Regions from separate parts of the Sinobaca sp. TMA16-18 genome, predicted to be linked through region 2. Evidence: predicted binding sites of a transcription regulator. Region 2 holds the regulator's gene; the other holds the start of a gene.
What was found. Region 2 encodes LexA, which represses DNA repair genes until DNA is damaged. Its sites were predicted from a motif close to CGAACATATGTTCG; they were not measured.
Positions count from the first base shown of each region.

Region 1: the regulator LexA is predicted to act here: its motif matches at 1,486-1,499, upstream of AC5W14_RS05560 (type IA DNA topoisomerase).

Region 1 covers NZ_JCAKFM010000002.1:371,672-375,425, reverse strand. Annotated here, with positions in the region: gene AC5W14_RS05560 (type IA DNA topoisomerase) at 1-1,442, opposite strand, end outside; gene AC5W14_RS05555 (NADH:flavin oxidoreductase) at 1,616-2,725, opposite strand; gene AC5W14_RS05550 (2OG-Fe dioxygenase family protein) at 2,976-3,754, shown strand, end outside.
Region 2 covers NZ_JCAKFM010000001.1:108,154-111,907, reverse strand. Annotated here, with positions in the region: gene AC5W14_RS00635 (DsrE/DsrF/DrsH-like family protein) at 1-445, shown strand, start outside; gene AC5W14_RS00630 (hypothetical protein) at 795-965, shown strand; gene AC5W14_RS00625 (hypothetical protein) at 997-1,242, opposite strand; gene AC5W14_RS00620 (hypothetical protein) at 1,448-1,693, shown strand; gene AC5W14_RS00615 (hypothetical protein) at 1,724-1,936, opposite strand; gene AC5W14_RS00610 (hypothetical protein) at 2,126-2,287, opposite strand; gene lexA (transcriptional repressor LexA) at 2,416-3,045, opposite strand; gene AC5W14_RS00600 (hypothetical protein) at 3,206-3,421, shown strand; gene AC5W14_RS00595 (YneB family resolvase-like protein) at 3,451-3,754, shown strand, end outside.

The DNA of each region.
Region 1 (3,754 bases), on a different contig from region 2:
GTTCCTTCTTCAATGGAGATGGCTGCATCCACTCCCATACCTTTTTCCAAAGGAGGAAGAACGGGTGGAGCGTTTGGATCTTTTTTAGCAGAAGCCGTTTTTGCCGAAAAGCATTCCTTCCACCCTTTGACCCGCTCTACCTTGCCTTTGCTGAAAAACAGCAGGTCTTTTACATTCGTCGTCACGGTCGTTTCATCATATTCATAGTCATGATGAAACATAGCAATCGCGCTCTGGACAATTTCCATATAGACTTTCCGCTGGTCTGCCGTCAGCTTTTGAAGAGCCGCTTCAGTCGGTATTTTTTTAGTTGGGATAATCGCATAGTGCTCTTTTACTTTACTGCCGTCTACAAACCGCCGGCCCGGATAGTCGGTCGCCGGTTCAAATACTTTTCCGGCTGTCGCCTGGTATTTGGATAAATTGCTTTTAATGTAGGCGAACTCATTGTTCGTAATATGATGGGAATCCGTCCGCGGGTAAGTGATCAGCTTTAACGGCTGATCGTAGAGAGACTGGGCAATTTCAAGCGTACGGGATGGGCTGAGCTTATATTTTTTATTCATCGTCGTCTGCAGGCTTGATAAGGAATGAAGCAGCGGCGGCTTGATTTTTTTACGGCTTACCTTCACTTCTGAGACTTCGCCCATCTCCTTTTTTCCAATATCGTGCTTTTTAAGCAGAGCTTCTGCATCTGCTGCCTTTTTGTGACGGATTTTCGCTTTGCCTTTATACGTTCCGGTTGGTGCTTTAAACGTTCCTTCTACGTCAAAATAAGGCTCCGGCTTAAACCGTTGGATTTCCATATGCCTGTCATAAATCAATTTCAGCGTTGGCGTTTGGACACGGCCGACACTGAATACGGATTTAATGCCCTTCCTTTGAAGCAGCAGCGTATAAAGGCGGCTTGCGTTCATCCCAACCATCCAATCCGATACCTGCCGCGCCTGAGCTTCCTGATAAAGAGCCATATACGCATCCCCGGCACGGAGCTGCTGGAATCCTTTAATGACTTCATTCTTTTCCAGGCTGTTAATCCACAGGCGTTTGGACGGCTTATGGGAAGCGCCTGCTTTTTCAATAATGCTGCGGGCGATATTTTCTCCTTCGCGGTCGCAGTCGGTGGCAATAATAATTTCATCCGCCGCCTGCAGAAACTTACGCACAATGTGAAACTGTTTTCTCGTTTTGGCAGCAGTCTTCCATTCAAACCGTTCTGGAATCATCGGAAGCTGTACGAGACTCCAGCGTTTCCAGGCCTGCTCATACTCCGCCGGGGATTTGAGTTCGACGAGGTGGCCTACGCCCCATGTAAGCACAGCTCCTTCAGGAAACTGCTCACATGCCCCTATATTTATATACCCTTCCCCTTTGCCGCCTTTCGGAAATGCTTCAGCATAGGCTTTGGCCTGACTCGGTTTTTCTGCTAATATTACTGGCATGAGTATGTCTACCCCTTTATGTTAAAATATCCTTGCTGGATGCGGAACAAATGTTCTTTACATTATACGACGCACAGACACGGACTGCAAAGCAGGTTTGTAAAGATATCCACTTTTCATAAGGAAAGCCCGCTGTCTCCATTACGGATACAGCGGGCTTTTTGTTTATTTTATTAATACAGTTCTTTAAGCGCGTTTTTGGAAAACGGAACAATCGCATCTGCGTTGTTTTCTTTCACTTTTTGGACCCAGGCCGGATCTGATAAAAGCGGCCGTCCAATAGCTACAAGATCAAACTCGTTTTCTTCAAGCCGTTCCACAAGCTGATCAATACTTGTCATTTCCGCCTGTGTTCTTTCTGTAAAGGCATCATTCAAGCCAATGGATCCGACTGTAATAACCGGAAGGCCTGTCAATTCTTTCGTCCAGCCGGCAAGATTTAAAGAAGAACCTTCAAATTCCGGCTCCCAGAATCTTCTTGTGGAGCAATGGTACACATCCACGCCTGCTTCGGTGAGCGGCGCCAGAAATTCACGAAGCTCGTCCGGCGTCTGTGCCAGCTTCGCTTCAAAATCCGTCATTTTCCACTGGGAAAAACGAAAGATAATAGGAAAGTCTTCTCCTACTGCTTTACGGCAGGCTTTGATTACGTCTGCAGCAAAACGGGTGCGTTCTACAGTATTGCCTCCGTACTCATCCGTTCTTTTATTCGTTACGTCCCAGAAAAACTGGTCAATCAGGTAACCATGGGCTCCGTGGATTTCAATACCATCAAATCCGATATCTTTAGCCGCCTTAGCTGCTTCTGCATAAGCCTGAATAATTAGTTCCATTTCATCTTCAGAAAGCGGGTCCACGACCTTTTCTCCGTGAAGGTTTAAGCCGGAAGGTCCTACCGGAGGTACAGATTTACTGCTGTCATCCAGCGGTCTCGTCATTCCTACATGCCATAGCTGCGGCACAATTCTGCCGCCTGCTTCATGTACGGCTTCTACAACCTTTTTCCATCCGTTCAGTGCATCTTCTCCGTAAAAACGGGGAATATTTTCATTATCCAGGCTGGCTGGGTGGCTGATTCCGGTTCCCTCTGTTACGATCAGTCCTACCTCGCTCTCCGCACGGCGGCGGTAATAGGATACAACATTTTCATCAGGAACGCCTCCCGGGGAAAAGTTTCTCGTCATCGGAGCCATTACGGTCCGGTTTTTCATGTGAAGATCTTTTATGCTCCAGGGCTGGAATAGAGCGTTTATTGATTTTGATTCTGTCAGTTGACTGCTCATATGAAGTGCCACGATCCTTTCTATTTAAAAATCCACGCAGGTCAAAAATAACCAATCCTGCTTATGCACAGGTTGTATTGTACGCTTCTGTTTTTTAGAAGTACACCAATCTGCATGCACTGCTCCAGGCTGAGGCGTTTTTATGGTTTCTTTCTGAAAATGAAGCTTCCAGCTTATCGAAAAAGGCGAAACGTGATAGACTAAAAACCGTGATTATATCGTTAAACCAAGGTATGGAGGATGGAATATTATGAGCCGCTTAAAAGAAAATGGCTTTGAATACTATACATTAGATGAATTAAAAGCAAAAAAAAATTATACACAGGACCTGGAAGCTATCACTTCCGTTTTTGACGGACTGCCACAGGATGAATACGCTCCGCAGTTAAACCGTTTCCGCCGGTATGCCCGCGCCGTCATTATGCCGGGATCGCACCGGATAGAGTGGCTTCCAAAAACGGTCATAGAAGACAAAGCCTACTACGAATACTTTCAGGGCAGCTTTAACCCGGAGTATACTGATGAATACAGGCGCTTTCCCGCGCTTCCTGACAACATGATGCAGAATAAACTGCTCGAGGATATCATCCGTTTTGATTTCCAGCAGACGTTCTGGATGAAAGAAGATGCGCTGATGCCGGTTCACGCCGGCATTCATTTCGTGAAGCTCTGTGTCAATGAACCCGGCGAAATCGCCGTATCCTCCCCCAACAATCTGCATCAGGACGGCGAGCCGTTTACCTTTGCCCATTTAATCCGCCGCCATAATGTGAAAGGCGCCATGAACGCTATTTCCGTGCCGGCCCACCGCGGCAGAATGCCTGTTGATCTTCGCCCTGACGAATTAACCGCTTCCTTTTATCTGGAAAACCCTCTTGAGTCCTACGGCGTCTATGACCCACTCGTTACGCATTATGTAGGTACCGTGGAAAAAGGAGAAAAAGATGTCCCCGGAGAACGATCGGCTATTCTCATTGACTTTCAGCCAACGGTTGTCTCAGATTCGGAACAGACGAGCAGCATGAAAGG
Region 2 (3,754 bases):
TGGAGACCTGGATAAAGCAATTGCCAGCTTTATTATCGCTACAGGCGCTGCAGCAATGGGAAAGAACGTAACGATGTTTTTCACTTTCTGGGGATTGAACGTGCTTCGGAAAGATAACGTCATCAGCGGCAGTGATAAATCGATGATGGAAAAAATGTTCGGAAAAATGATGCCGCGCGGTCCGGAAAAACTGGCTATGTCGAAAATGAATTTTGGCGGTATGGGACCGAAAATGATGAAAAAAATGATGAAAAATCATAATGTGTCTTCTTTGAAAGAGATGATTGAAATGGCCCAGGACCTGGATGTAAAAATGGTGGCCTGCACAATGTCTATGGACGTCATGGGACTCAAAGAAGAAGAATTGATTGATGGACTGGATTACGCCGGTGTCGCTACTTACCTGGCAGAAGCAGAAGAGTCCAACATTAACCTGTTTATTTAATACGTATACTGCAGAAAAGAGCCTGTGCCCCTAAGGGAACAGGCTCTTTCTAATATGTAGGGTGGATACGGACTGAACGACAGGAAACCCGGCAGCTGTCAGGCGATGCCGCAGGAAGTGACAGCGCCCATAATACCGGCTATAGCAATTCCTACTATAAATTTTTTCACGTTAGTCCTCCTGTATCTATATATTCATAATTATGGTAAATAGTTTACTTTATTATAGTCGATATTTCCTAAAAAAGGTTGCATTTTATTAGCTTTTTCTATGTATCGGTTTAAAACCGCGAATATGAAGAAAAAATCTTTTATAATAGAAGAAGAAAACAAGAAAGCGGGGAGATAATATGACAGAAGAGTTATACCATGATCTTTTTTTAAAAGATGCGGGGTTTCTTCCAGTCGAAATAGAAAAGTTAATGTTGGAGTATGCCGAAGAATTCCAGCATGCGGAGATTCAGCAGGTTATAAAGCATACAGATGAGCATTATACCGTCGTTACAAAAGTAACAAAATAAAAAAGCTCTCAAGCGTGAGAGCTTTAGATGATTATTTTTTTTGGATTTCAACTGCTTTATGCTCAATTTCATCGTACGAGTTAGTGCCGTTAGCGTAATCTTTTACCATACTCTCAAATGACCGGAATAATCGTTCATCCGCCGGGTCCTGCAGGTTAAGGCCCAATGAATCAGCAACTTCCTTTTGGTCCCGTCGAAAAGCGTCATCGGCTTCAAACGTATTTCCTTCTTTATATTTGTCCATATGATGGTCAACAAACTTTTTAATAATATCCACATGTATCTCTCCTTTGTTTAAATGGTCTCTTTGTTCTCTTCCCGGTTCCCGGGATATCAAAACGATGAAGCAGGAAGAACCGATTTGAAGCACCTCCAGGCAGAAAGCGCACAATTTTAAGATGGAATACAAGGGACAAGGACTCTCCCTTGAAGGATACGGTATACTGTAGGATAATGGCATACGGAAAGGGGATGGAACGAATATGGTAAGTGGAAGAAATACAGAAGATATGATTATGGATTTAGCGAGTCAGCTTTCTATCGAGCAGGCAAGAAACAAAATTTTATGGGATCTTATTCTACGTCATAATGTACTTTCTCAAAAAGATGTTGATAAAGAAGTAGAAAAGCATTATGAAACCTATCGCACCACTTCTTATGAAGAATTAACCGGGTTTAACTTAAGAGAAGACACCAAGCCGGTAAAAGAACCAGAACCAGAAGAATAAAAAAAAGCGTTCCCTGCAGGGGACGCTTTTTTAATGCCTTACGACATCAAGAAATAGAAAAAAGATAGATTTTACTGCGGTAAATACAAGAAGAAAAATGAACACCAGAACCAGTATAGTAAGAGCGAGAGTCTCCTGAAAATGGAGAATATCGATCAAAATTAAGTTAGCAAGCACAGCGGAAATTACGCCGATAAATAATGTACTGTTAAATACACGTTCCATTATATTAGATGCAGCCATTTCAACATCTCCTGATTAGTATAGATTCCGCTCTTGTGAAATAGTGAGCGTTGTTTGCCTTATTCCTATTAAACCGCATTAGAGACGTGAAATCAATGTCTAAAAAGTGACAAAACAGCGAAAAAAATGACTAACTGGTGAACAATAGAAAAAAAGAAGCAAATAAAAATAGAATACCCAGTGGGCATTCTATTTTTCGTATATATCATCGGCAAGCAGCTTAATAGGACTGCCGCACTGAGGGCAATTCTGGTATTCCTGATCAATAGCAGCATCGCTTAGATCAGAAGCCGGCATCTGCACCTCTGCTTTTGTTTCTTTGCCGCATGAATGGCATTTAATATAGAGCAATGGCTTATCTCCTTTCCATGATCATAGCTGTATTTAATTATATATTTGTATACCACAACAGGTTTTTTCAAAACCTCTCAATGAAAAAACGGCTTTCTTCAATAATGAAGAAAGCCGTTTTCTATTCGTTAATGAATGGTGCGGAAAACGCCGATGACTTTACCAAGAACAGTACAGTCATCAAGAATAATAGGGTCCATGGCTGCATTTTCAGGCTGCAGGCGGATATAACCGCTCTCCCTGTAAAAACGCTTTACGGTCGCTTCGAGCTCTTCGGTCATTGCTACAATAATGTCTCCGTTGTTTGCTGTCTGCTGCTGTCTGACAATAACCAGGTCTTTATCGTAAATACCGGCTTCAATCATACTTTCCCCCTGAATAGTAAGGACAAAAACATTCTCATGTTCATTTGCCACCATACGTTCCGGAAGAGGAATGTATTCCTCTATGTTTTCGATAGCTGTAATGGGTTCACCGGCTGTAACTTTACCGAGCATCGGAACGTACACAGCAGAGCTTTCGGATATTTCAGGCGGTGCATCTTCAAAAGACAGCACCTCTATTGCTCTTGGTTTAGTAGGATCGCGTCGAATAAAACCTTTGCTTTCAAGCCTGGATAAATGTCCGTGCACGGTAGAACTGGAAGCGAGTCCCACAGCTTCTCCGATTTCCCGGACAGACGGGGGATAGCCTTTTAGACGTACTTCCCCTTTTATATAGTCAAGTATTTGTTCTTGTCGTTTTGATAATTTAGTCAAAGTCCCGGCACCTCCTGTGCGTGTAATGTTATTTTAAAAAATTGTATCATGAATAATACGAACATGCAAACATCCGTTCTAATTTTACTTGACGGGAACAGAAGTTCTTATTATACTTTTAAAAAAGGGAACGCACATTCTTAAAAACGGGGGAATTACAATGATTTCAAAAATAACGAATGTAACGATGCAGGAATGGATGATATTATTACTATTTGCAGCATCAATTTTATTTCTAATTATAGCCGTCCAGATTAATGCACCAGATGCAGAAGCAGGTTTTGTTTATGAAGACGATATAACGGAGGAAGCAGAAGAGCTTCAGATCGAACAGGAATTAACCGCCTATCAATGGGTGAATTATACCCTGGACTAATGAAAGTAATCAGAAGGTGAAGTGGGACGATGGAGAAGTGCATTATCTACTGCAGGGTGAGTACCGAAAAGAAAGAACAGCAGACTTCTCTGGAGCGGCAGGTGGAGGAATTGACATCTCTTGCCAAGAGAAACAATCTGCCTATTTATAAAACAATCAAAGAAGAACAGAGCGGCTATTCTATGGAAAGAGAAGGGCTGCTGGAGATGCTTGAAGACTTTTCGTCAGGAAAGGCTTCTATTTTGTGCGTGCAGGATGATACGAGACTTGGAAGAGGCCATGCAAAAGTAGCGGTCCTTCACGCCCTCCACAAAAGTGGAGTAACAATTTATT